Regions from separate parts of the Streptomyces antibioticus genome, predicted to be linked through region 2. Evidence: riboswitches for the same ligand, from Rfam matches in the RefSeq annotation. Region 2 holds a riboswitch; the other holds the start of a gene.
The links. A riboswitch is a leader RNA that binds a small molecule or an ion and turns the genes downstream of it on or off. The one in region 2 is predicted to bind glycine.
Positions count from the first base shown of each region.

Region 1: another riboswitch for glycine. It lies ahead of gcvT (glycine cleavage system aminomethyltransferase GcvT); the one in region 2 lies ahead of gcvP (aminomethyl-transferring glycine dehydrogenase).

Region 1 covers NZ_CM007717.1:5,954,457-5,960,481, reverse strand. The annotation lists gene AFM16_RS27130 (enhanced serine sensitivity protein SseB) at 1-363, opposite strand, end outside; gene AFM16_RS27125 (AAA family ATPase) at 475-1,155, opposite strand; glycine riboswitch at 1,333-1,427, shown strand; glycine riboswitch at 1,428-1,550, shown strand; gene gcvT (glycine cleavage system aminomethyltransferase GcvT) at 1,594-2,715, shown strand; gene gcvH (glycine cleavage system protein GcvH) at 3,013-3,390, shown strand; gene glyA (serine hydroxymethyltransferase) at 3,405-4,670, shown strand; gene AFM16_RS27105 (L-serine ammonia-lyase) at 4,784-6,025, shown strand, end outside.
Region 2 covers NZ_CM007717.1:1,596,431-1,602,455, forward strand. The annotation lists gene AFM16_RS07070 (TOBE domain-containing protein) at 101-496, shown strand; gene AFM16_RS07075 (TOBE domain-containing protein) at 568-987, shown strand; gene gcvP (aminomethyl-transferring glycine dehydrogenase) at 1,078-3,963, opposite strand; glycine riboswitch at 4,142-4,237, opposite strand; gene AFM16_RS07085 (PRC-barrel domain-containing protein) at 4,367-4,738, shown strand; gene AFM16_RS07090 (nucleotidyltransferase domain-containing protein) at 4,834-5,301, opposite strand; gene AFM16_RS07095 (DNA polymerase IV) at 5,393-6,025, opposite strand, start outside.

The DNA.
Region 1 (6,025 bases), 4.4 Mb from region 2:
GAACAGGCCGGCCTGTGGCGGCAGACCGCGCGCGAACTCCACGGCCGGGGCGATCGTGAACGACATATGGGTGCCGGCGACCTGACGGAGCTGCTCCTCGGAGCTGAACACCGGCACGTACGCCTGCCCCTCCAGCTCGATGGCGGGCAGATCGAGGGGGCCGCTGCGCGGGCCGCCGCCGCTGGGCAGCGGGACCCAGACGAAGCTGCGGCCGAGCACCTCCACGATGCGGCCGCCGGCGCCGGGCACGCCGAGGGAGGCGGAGAGCACCTCCTCCAGTTCGTTGCCCGGCCATCCGCCGTGCGGATGGGGGTGTGCCGGTGCGGGGAATGCCGTCGGGAAGTCCGCCGGTGGGAAGTCCATCTGCCTACCGCCTGCTGGTGACCACGGGTGTGGCTGAAAGGCTAACGGGTACGGGGGCGCTTTCCTCCGGGTTCCTCCGGGCGAGAGGGGAGCGCCGGGCCCCCGTGGTGATCAGGCGGAGAAGCCGATCCGGTTCAGGGCGTCCGCCGCGTCCCGGTCGAGCAGCACCGCCGCGCCGACCCCGGCGGGCAGCCGGCCGCGCTCCACCGAGCGCAGCAGCCGGGCGGCGGCCGTGCGGTGGCGCAGGAACGCGTACCGCGAGACGCCCCGGCCGCGCTCGCGCTGCCCGGCCAGCGCCGCGTCCGGGGTGACGTCGAGCAGCAGCAGATGCAGGGTGGCGCCGCGGCGCCGGGCCTCGCGGGCCAGCCAGTCGCGCACCCACGCCTGGGTGCCGCAGTCGTGGACGACGACGCCCTCACCGGTGCGCAGGGCGCGGCGCAGCGCGGCGAAGTGGGCGAGGCGGACCAGGGGGCGGTAGAGGGCGTAGGGCAGGAAGCGGGGCACGCGGGCGTCCCAGCGGTCGCGGGTGTCCTGGGAGTCGATACGGGTGCCGGTGACCGCGCGCCGCATCAGCGTCGACTTGCCGCTGCCGGGCAGACCGGTGACCACCACCAGGTCGTGGCGGCCGAAGAGCAGGCCGTGCGGGCCGCGTCCCGAGCGGTCGCGCAGATCGCGGACGACGGGTGCGGTCCGGGCTCGGCGCGCCTCCCGGGCGGGTGCGGCGGGCTGTGCCGGCAGCGCGAGCGCCGAGGTGGTCGCGAGAACCGTGGTCCTCGCGGGGGTCCTGTTCACCGTGATCGTCCTCCCCTGGGGTCAGGCAAGTCTTCTCCCCACCGAGCGTAAAGAGAAGGTAATGCGTGATGTCTCGCGTTTTCGTGCGCGTACCGCCACAGGCCGGTTACAGATGCGGCCTGTGGCGACCGGGGCGGGGCGTGCAATGATGGGCGCGCCAACTGCATACCGGCCGTTTGAATCCGCGCGGGAGAGTTCCCAGTCTTCGCTGGGGCGCCGAAGGAGCAAGTCCCTCCCTTGAATCTCTCAGGCACCGTTACCGCGCGGGCGAGGCACATCTGAAAAGCGGACCGCCGTCACCGGTGGTCCCACCCAAGGTGCAAGCCACGACCCGCCGTGTCCACAGGCGCGCGGTCATGGCGAACCTCTCAGGTTCCGATGACAGATGGGGAGGAACGCCCTCGCCCTGTCTGTCATGCCTTGGGAGACGAACGACCGATGAGCAGTACCGAAGAACTCCGTCACACCGCGCTCGATGCTCTGCATCGCTCGCTGGGCGCGACGATGACCGACTTCGCCGGCTGGGACATGCCCCTGCGCTACGGCTCCGAGCGCGACGAGCACACCGCCGTACGCACCCGCGCCGGGCTCTTCGACCTCTCGCACATGGGCGAGATCGCCGTCACCGGCCCGCAGGCCGCGGCCCTGCTCGACTTCGCCCTGGTGGGCAACATCGGCGGGGTCAAGCCCGGCCGGGCCCGCTACACCATGATCTGCCGGGCCGACGGCGGCATCCTGGACGACCTGATCGTCTACCGGCTGGCCGAGACCGAGTACCTGGTCGTCGCCAACGCCTCCAACGCGCAGACCGTGCTGGACGCCCTGGTGGAGCGGTCGGCCGGCTTCGACGCCGAGGTCCGCGACGACCGGGACGCGTACGCGCTGATCGCCGTCCAGGGCCCCGAGTCCCCCGGCATCCTGAAGTCCCTCACCGACGCCGACCTCGACGGCCTGAAGTACTACGCCGGCCTGCCGGGCACGGTCGCCGGGGTCCCCGCGCTGATCGCCCGCACCGGCTACACCGGCGAGGACGGCTTCGAACTGTTCGTGAAGCCGGAGCACGCCGTCGAGCTGTGGCAGGCGTTGACCGAGGCCGGCGCGGGCGTCGGACTGGTCCCGTGCGGGCTGTCCTGCCGCGACACGCTGCGCCTGGAGGCGGGCATGCCGCTGTACGGGCACGAGCTGTCGACCGCGCTGACCCCCTTCGACGCGGGCCTCGGGCGCGTGGTGAAGTTCGAGAAGGAGGGCGACTTCGTGGGGCGCGAGGCGCTCCAGGAAGCCGCCGAGCGGGCCGCCGCGAAGCCGCCGCGGGTGCTGGTCGGCCTGGTCGCCGAGGGCCGCCGGGTGCCGCGCGCCGGGTTCTCCGTCGTCTCCGGCGGCGAGGTGATCGGCGAGGTCACCTCCGGCGCCCCCTCCCCGACGCTGGGCAAGCCGATCGCGATGGCCTACGTCGACGCCGCGCACGCCGCCCCGGGCACCCCGGGCGTCGGCGTGGACATCCGCGGCACCCACGAGCCGTACGAGGTCGTGCCGCTGCCGTTCTACAAGCGGCAGAAGTAGGACCTCTCTTTCGGATCTGGCCGACCCCGAGTGACGGTGCGTCTCGGCGGGCCCGAGCGGGGTCTGGTGCGTGCAGCTGCAAGGCGGAGGAGGGCGGCAACGCGGAGCGTTGACAACCGACGACAACGCCGCAGATGTGCGTGCCAGGGCCCGCGACCCCCGGCAAGATCCGAAAGAGAGGTCCTGAACACTGAGCACCGCGCGCGGGTGACCCCTGCGCACCTTTGCGCTGCTCACTCGCGTGTGCAGCAGTCCCTCATTCACCAGCAGTCCCTCGCGTACAGGAGAATTCAGGCCATGAGCAACCCCCAGCAGCTTCGGTACAGCAAGGAGCACGAGTGGCTGTCGGCCGCCGCGGACGGCGTCTCGACGGTCGGCATCACGGAGCACGCGGCCAACGCGCTCGGCGACGTGGTCTTCGTCCAGCTCCCGGAGGTCGGCGACGCGGTCACCGCGGGCGAGTCCTGCGGTGAGCTGGAGTCCACCAAGTCGGTCAGCGAGCTGTACTCGCCGGTCGACGGCGAGATCGTCGAGGTCAACCAGGACGTCGTCGACGACCCGTCGCTGGTGAACTCCGCCCCCTTCGAGGGCGGGTGGCTGTTCAAGGTACGCGTGACGGGCGAGCAGGAGGAGCTGCTCTCCGCCGACGAGTACACCGCCTACACCGCCGGCTGAGGAGTCGTAGCCGTATGTCCGTCCTGAACACGCCCCTGCACGAGCTCGACCCGGAGATCGCGGCCGCGGTCGACGCCGAGCTGCACCGCCAGCAGTCCACCCTGGAGATGATCGCCTCGGAGAACTTCGCTCCGCTCGCGGTCATGGAGGCCCAGGGTTCGGTTCTGACCAACAAGTACGCCGAGGGCTACCCCGGCCGCCGCTACTACGGCGGCTGCGAGCACGTCGACGTGGCCGAGCAGATCGCGATCGACCGGGTCAAGGACCTGTTCGGCGCCGAGTACGCCAACGTCCAGCCGCACTCCGGCGCCTCCGCCAACCAGGCCGCGCTGTTCGCCCTGGCCCAGCCCGGGGACACCATCCTCGGCCTGGACCTGGCCCACGGCGGCCATCTCACCCACGGCATGCGCCTGAACTTCTCCGGCAAGCAGTTCGACGTGGTCGCGTACCACGTGGACGCGGAGACCGGTCTGGTCGACATGGCCGAGCTGGAGCGGCTCGCCAAGGAGCACCGCCCCAAGGTGATCATCGCCGGCTGGTCGGCGTACCCGCGCGAGCTGGACTTCGCCGAGTTCCGCCGGATCGCCGACGAGGTCGGGGCCCACCTGTGGGTGGACATGGCGCACTTCGCGGGCCTGGTCGCGGCCGGTCTGCACGCCAACCCGGTGCCCCACGCCGACGTGGTCACCTCCACCACCCACAAGACCCTGGGCGGCCCGCGCGGCGGCATCATCCTGGCGAAGAAGGAGTTCGCGAAGAAGCTGAACTCCTCGGTCTTCCCGGGCTTCCAGGGCGGTCCGCTGGAGCATGTGATCGCCGCGAAGGCGGTCTCCTTCAAGGTCGCGGCCTCGGAGGACTTCAAGGAGCGCCAGCGCCGCACCGTCGAGGGCGCGCGGATCCTCGCCGAGCGTCTGACGGCCGCCGACGCCCGTGAGGCCGGGGTGAACGTGCTGTCCGGCGGTACGGACGTGCACCTGATCCTGGTCGACCTGCGCGACTCCGAGCTGGACGGGCAGCAGGCCGAGGACCGTCTCCACGAGGTCGGCATCACGGTCAACCGCAACGCCGTCCCGAACGACCCGCGGCCCCCGATGGTCACCTCGGGCCTGCGGATCGGCACCCCGGCCCTGGCCACCCGCGGCTTCACGGCCGAGGACTTCGCCGAGGTCGCGGACGTGATCGCCGAGGCGCTCAAGCCGTCGTACGACGCCGCGGCGCTGAAGGCGCGGGTCACCGCGCTGGCCGAGAAGCACCCGCTGTACCCCGTTCTGAACAAGTAGTTCCTTTTCGTCGGTCGCCCCGCACACTCGGAAGTGAGACCCGGAGGTGCGGGGCACCCGGCGAGCACCTGTGACGCACCACCCCCGCACCACCCCTGCTGTGAGGAGTACCCGTGGCCATCTCGGTCTTCGACCTGTTCTCGATCGGCATCGGCCCGTCCAGCTCCCACACGGTCGGCCCGATGCGCGCGGCCCGGATGTTCGCCCGGCGGCTGCGCAACGAGGAGCTGCTGGACGCCGTGGCCTCGGTCCGCGCCGAGCTGTACGGCTCCCTGGGCGCCACCGGCCACGGCCACGGCACGCCCAAGGCGGTCCTGCTCGGCCTGGAGGGCGCCTCGCCGCGCACGGTCGACGTGGAGTCGGCCGACGAGCGCGTGGAGCGGATCAAGGAGTCGGGCCGGCTGAACCTGCTCGGCGAGCACGAGATCCCGTTCTCCTTCGACGACGACCTCGTGCTGCACCGCCGCAAGACCCTGCCGTACCACGCCAACGGCATGACCATCTGGGCCCACGACGCCTCCGGCACCGAGCTGCTCTCCAAGACGTACTACTCCGTCGGCGGCGGGTTCGTCGTCGACGAGGACGCGGTCGGCGCCGACCGCATCAAGCTCGACGACACCGTCCTGAAGTACCCCTTCCGCACCGGTGACGAGCTGCTCCGCCTGACCAAGGAGACCGGCCTGTCGATCTCCTCGCTGATGCTGGAGAACGAACGCGCCTGGCGCACCGAGGACGAGATCCGCACCGGGCTGCTCGACATCTGGCACGTGATGCGCGCCTGTGTCTCCCGGGGCATGTCCCGCGAGGGCATCCTGCCGGGCGGGCTGCGGGTGCGCCGCCGCGCCGCCGTCACCGCCCGCCAGCTCCGCGCCGAGGGCGATCCGCTGGCCCACGCCATGGAGTGGATCACCCTGTACGCGATGGCGGTGAACGAGGAGAACGCCGCCGGCGGCCGGGTCGTCACCGCCCCCACCAACGGCGCGGCCGGCATCATCCCCGCCGTCCTGCACTACTACGACAACTTCGTCCCCGGCGCGGACGAGGACGGCGTCGTGCGCTTCCTCCTCGCCGCCGGCGCGATCGGCATGCTCTTCAAGGAGAACGCCTCCATCTCCGGCGCCGAGGTCGGCTGCCAGGGCGAGGTCGGCTCCGCCTGCTCCATGGCCGCCGGTGCCCTCGCCGAGGTCCTGGGCGGCAGCCCGGAGCAGGTGGAGAACGCCGCCGAGATCGGCATGGAGCACAACCTCGGCCTGACCTGCGATCCCGTGGGCGGCCTGGTCCAGATCCCGTGCATCGAGCGCAACGGCATGGCCGCCGTGAAGGCCGTCACCGCCGCCCGTATGGCCATGCGCGGC
Region 2 (6,025 bases):
TGAGCGCGGCCCGCCCGGTCGTCCGTCTCGCGCCCGACGCGCCCGGCCCGTACCGGCCCCGGCTCCGTCTCCGGGCGCCCGCGGCCCTATCGTGACCGGCATGCAGTCCTACACAATCGGCCAGGCGGCGCGGCTGCTCGGCGTGAGCCCCGACACCGCGCGCCGCTGGGCCGACGCCGGCCGGGTGACGACCCACCGCGACGACTCCGGCCGACGCCTCATCGACGGCGCCGACCTCGCCGCGTTCTCCGTGGAGCTCGCCCGGTCGGACGCCCCGGACGACGAACCCTCGTACACCTCGGTGCGCAACGCCTTCCCCGGCATCGTCACCGCGATCAAGCTCGGCGACGTCGCCGCCCAGGTGGAGATCCAGGCCGGCCCGCACCGCCTGGTCTCCCTGCTGACCCGGGAGGCGGTCGAGGAACTGGGCCTGGAGGTCGGCATGGAGGCCACCGCCCGCGTGAAGTCGACGAACGTCCATATCGACCGCGTCTGAACCACGCCCGGCCGCGACGCACACCGCCGCATCCCGGGGACGCGCCGTCCCCGCGCCTACGGTGGGTGCCCATGACCCTGAGCATCCGCAACCAGCTCCCCGGCACCGTCACCACCGTCACCGCCGGCGAGGTGATGGCCGTCGTCGGGATCCGTCTCACCGGCGGTCAGGACCTCACCGCCGCGATCACCCTGGAGGCCGTGACCGACCTCGGTCTCACGGCCGGATCCGCCGTCCGGGCCCTGGTGAAGTCGACCGAGGTCGCCCTCGCCACCGGCCCGGTCGAGGGTCTGTCGATCCGCAACCGGATCCCCGGCACGGTCACCGAGATCGCCACCGGCGGCGCGATGGCCTCGGTCAAGGTGCACATCGACGGCGGCTCGCTGACCTCCGCCGTCACCCGGGAGGCGGTGACCGACCTGGCCCTCGCCACCGGCTCCCCGGTCGTCGCCCTGATCAAGTCGACCGAGGTGTCCCTGGCCACGGCATGACCCGCCCGGCCCCGAACACACCGAGGGCCCCCGCCCTGCCCGGACGGGAGCCCTCGGTCACCGCTTCAACGGCCTGAGCCGCTTCGGCCGTCAGTCGTCGTACGCGTCCAGCGGCGGGCACGAGCAGACCAGGTTGCGGTCACCGAACGCCTGGTCGATCCGGCGCACCGGCGGCCAGTACTTGTCGGCGACGGACACCCCGGCCGGGAACACGGCCTCCTCGCGCGAGTACGCGTGCGCCCACTCCCCGCCGAGCGCGCCCGCGGTGTGCGGGGCGTTCGCCAGCGGGTTGTCCTCGGCCGGCCACTCGCCCGCGCCGACCTTCTCGATCTCCGCGCGAATGGCGATCATCGCGTCGCAGAACCGGTCCAGCTCGCCTAGGTCCTCGGACTCGGTCGGCTCGATCATCAGCGTGCCGGCCACCGGGAAGGACATCGTCGGCGCGTGGAAGCCGTAGTCGATGAGCCGCTTGGCCACGTCGTCGACGGTCACCCCGGTCGCCTTGGTCAGCGGCCGCAGGTCGATGATGCACTCGTGCGCCACGAGCCCGCCCGGGCCGGTGTACAGCACCGGGTAGTGCGGTTCGAGCCGCTTGGCGATGTAGTTCGCGCCGAGGACCGCGACCTGCGTGGCCCGCTTCAGCCCCTCGCCGCCCATCAGCCGCACGTACGACCACGAGATCGGCAGGATCCCCGCCGAGCCCCAGGGCGCGGCCGAGATCGGCCCCACGCCCGTCGCGGGCCCGGCCGCGGGCTGCATCGGGTGGTTCGGCAGATACGGCGCCAGGTGCGAGCGCACGGCCACCGGACCGACGCCGGGACCACCGCCGCCGTGCGGGATGCAGAACGTCTTGTGCAGGTTGAGGTGCGAGACGTCCCCGCCGAAGTGGCCGGGCTTGGCGAGCCCGACGAGCGCGTTGAGGTTGGCGCCGTCGACGTACACCTGCCCGCCCGCCTCGTGCACCTGCGCGCAGATGTCGGCGACATGCTCCTCGAACACGCCGTGCGTCGACGGGTACGTGATCATCAGCACCGCCAGCTCGTCGCGGTGCTTCTCGATCTTCGCGCGCAGGTCCTCGACGTCGATCTCGCCGTCCTCGGCGGTCTTCACGACGACGACCTTCATCCCGGCCATCACCGCGCTCGCGGCGTTGGTGCCGTGCGCGGAGGAGGGGATCAGACAGACCGTGCGCCCCTCGTCCCCGTTGGCCCGGTGGTAGCCGCGGACCGCCAGCAGACCGGCCAGCTCACCCTGCGACCCGGCGTTCGGCTGGAGGGACACCTTGTCGTACCCGGTGACCTCCGCGAGCCGCTCCTCCAGCTCCTGGATGAGCGTGAGGTAGCCCCGCGCCTGCTCGGCCGGCGCGAAGGGGTGGAGCTGCCCGAACTCCGGCCAGGTCACCGGCTCCATCTCGGTGGTGGCGTTGAGCTTCATGGTGCAGGACCCCAGCGGGATCATGCCCCGGTCCAGCGCGTAGTCGCGGTCGGCGAGCCGGCGCAGATAGCGCAGCATCGCCGTCTCGGAACGGTGGTCGTGGAAGACCGGGTGCGTCAGGATCTCGTCGGACCGCAGCAGCCCGGCGGGCAGCGTCTCCTCGGTGACGGCGTCCAGCGCCTCGATGTCCCCCTCGACCCCGAAGGCCGCCCACACCGCGGCCACCTGCGCCCGCGCGGTGGTCTCGTCGCAGGCGATCGACACCTGGTCGGCGTCGACGAGGTGCAGGTTCACACCGCCCGCGCGCGCCGCGGCCACGACCTCGGCGGCCTTGCCGGGCACCCGCACGGTCAGCGTGTCGAAGTACGACCCGTGCACGACCTCCACCCCGCCGGCGGTCAGCCCGGCGGCGAGGATCGAGGCGTAGCGGTGCGTGCGCCAGGCGATCGACCGGAGGCCCTCGGGCCCGTGGTAGACCGCGTACATGCCGGCCATCACGGCCAGCAGCACCTGCGCGGTGCAGATGTTGCTGGTGGCCTTCTCCCGGCGGATGTGCTGCTCACGCGTCTGGAGCGCGAGCCGGTAGGCGCGGTTGCCGTCGGCGTCCACGGAGACACCCACGAGCCGCCCGGGCAGGCTGCGCGCGAACTTCTCGTGCACGGCCATGTAGCCGGCGTGCGGACCGCCGAAGCCCATCGGCACACCGAACCGCTGCGTCGTACCGATCGCGATGTCCGCCCCCAGCTCGCCCGGGGACTTCAGCAGCGTCAGCGCGAGCAGATCGGCGGCGACCGTCACCAGCGCCCCCAGCTCGTGCGCCTGCTCGATGACGGCCGTGATGTCGCGTACGACACCGGAGGCGCCCGGGTACTGGACCAGCACGCCGTTGATCTCCCGCGCCGCGAGGTCGGCCGGGATGCCGTCACCGAGGTCGGCGACGACGATCTCCACGCCGGTCGGCTCGGCCCGGGTCTGGATCACGGCGATGGTCTGCGGCAGCACGTCCGCGTCGATGAGGAAGAGGCCCTTCTTGTTCTTCCCCATGCGCCGCGACAGCGCCATCGCCTCGGCGGCGGCGGTGCCCTCGTCCAGCAGCGAGGCACCCGAGGTGGGCAGGCCGGTGAGGTCGGCGACCATGGTCTGGAAGTTCAGCAGCGCCTCCAGCCGGCCCTGCGAGATCTCCGGCTGGTACGGGGTGTAGGCCGTGTACCAGGCCGGGTTCTCCATGACGTTCCGCAGGATCACCGGGGGCGTGAAGGTGCCGTAGTACCCGAGTCCGATCATGGAGTCGAGCACCTGGTTGCGGTCGGCCAGCGACCGCAGCTCGGCCAGCACCTCGGCCTCGGTGCGCGCGTCCGGCAGGTCCAGCGCGTCGGCGTTCTTGATCACATCCGGGACCGCGGCGGCGGTCAGCTCGTCGAGCGAGCCGTACCCGACGTGCGCGAGCATCTTGGCCCGCGCCTCCTGGTCGGGGCCGATGTGGCGCTGCTCGAAGGGGATACCCCGCTCGAGCTCGGAGAGCGGAATGCGGTAGGCGGTCATTACGGGGGCCTCCTGGTCGACACGACCTTCGAGGGGCACCACGGCGCGGGTACCCGAACGGCCTCCCCCTCTGTCATCTCAACCTGAGAGCTTCACCGGCCGCCCACGAAGGGGCACCCGGCTTTCACCGTCGGTGAGAGCGGAAGCCGTCGACACCCGCCCTGCTTTCCAGAGTGACCTCGTCCGTGCGGTACCTGGGCCTGAGAGATTCCGGGGAGGATTTGCTCCTTCGGCGCCTCCGGTGATGTCCGGAGGACTCTCCCGCACGGGGTCAGCAGCCGTTGCCAGACTACCAGCGAGGTCAACGCCACCTCCTTCGAGTGGCCGCGAGCCCCGATGTGCTCTTTTGTAGTGCTTACGGATGTAGTGCCTACGGATGAGTTTGCGACCATGTGGAGGGCCCGTGCAGACCGACATCGATCCGCGCAACCTGATCGGCCGCAAGGCGTTCGACCGCAACGGCACCAAGATCGGCACCGTCGACGAGGTCTACCTCGACGACGCGACCGGCGTGCCCGAGTGGGCCGCCATACGCACCGGTCTGTTCTCCCGGGACGCCTTCGTCCCGCTGGAGCCCAGCGAGCTGATCGAAGGCACCCTCCACGTCCCCTTCGAACGCTCGCTGATCAAGGACGCCCCGGACTTCGGCGTGGGCCGCCACCTCTCGCCCGACCAGGAACTCCAGCTCTACCACCACTACGGCCTGGACGTCGCCGCCCCACCCCCTCTCCCGGACCACGACTTCGGCCGCCTGGCAGGCACAGACGAGACCTGAGACAAGGCCCCGGGCAAGGGCCAGCCGCAGCCGAGACTCAGGGGCGCGGGGAACTGCGCGAAAGGCCCCCACGCACCCGCACCCGCCGACGCACCTCAGCCACACACCCCTATCAGCGCCCCCAGCAACCCAGCCGGGTCGTACAAGGGCCGGGCCCCGTCCACGACCACCGCACGTGTCCCCGCGTCAACCGGATCCGTACGCGCCCAGTTCGTCGACGTGATGCCCAACTCCACCTCCAGGCCACTCGCCGTCACATGCCGCCACTCGGTGACAGGCCCCCACTCCCGGACCCGCGCCACCTCCCCCAGGCTCAGCTCACGCAGCCACGCCCCGCCCTCGCCGTACCCGGACGGGTCCGTCGTGAGCACGACGAGGTCCACATCGGACTCAGGCCGCGCCGTCCCCCGCGCACAGGACCCGACCAGCAGGACCCCGACGACATCGCTCCGGTTCGCACCCCAACGGGTGACGCGGTCGATCACCGCCAGCCTCTCGGCCTCCCGCGCCTGAACCGCCTGCCCGGCCGCCGGCCGAACACCCTCCAGCTCCAGCCCGTCCATACCGCTCCCGCTCTCCTCCAGCACAGCGACTCCCCGTCACTCCCCAGCCGACACCATCCATCCAGTCACTCTGCGTAACGGGCGGTGTCTCTCAGGAGTTCCCGGCGCTCACACCCGGATTCTCGGCTCCCGACCCCGCCGCCGCGATCGCAGCGCCGTCACCGGGTCTTCGCACCAACGGCAGCGGATCCGACGACTCCAGCTCCGGATCGTCGACCCGGAACGTCCGCACCCGCCCCGGCTCCGACTCCGGCGTCTCGAACCGCACGGTGACCCGCCCCAGCCCGCTCCCCTGCACCCACCCGGGCCCGAACTCGGCGTGCCGCACATCGTGCCCCGGACGCCACCGGTGCGCCGCCGGCACGGCCTCCTCCACCACGGGCGCAGCGGCCGGCACCGTCTCCTCCCCGCCGCCCTCCGCCCGCTCCTCGTCCCGCCCCTCCCCCACGGCCTGCGCGAACAGGTCCTCCTGGGTGAAGTCCGCCAATCCACTGACCCCCACCCCCAACAGCCGCACCCCACCTGTCGTGTCCACGGAATCCAGCAGCCGTGCCGCCGCCTCCCGCACCACCGTGGGATCGTCCGTGGGCCCACGCAGCGTCTCGGACCGGGTGAGCGTGGAGAAGTCGTAGCGCCGCACCTTCAGCACGATGGTCCGCCCGGACAGACCGGCCCCGCGCAGTCGGCTCACGCACCGCTCCGCCAGCCGCCGCACCTCCAGCTC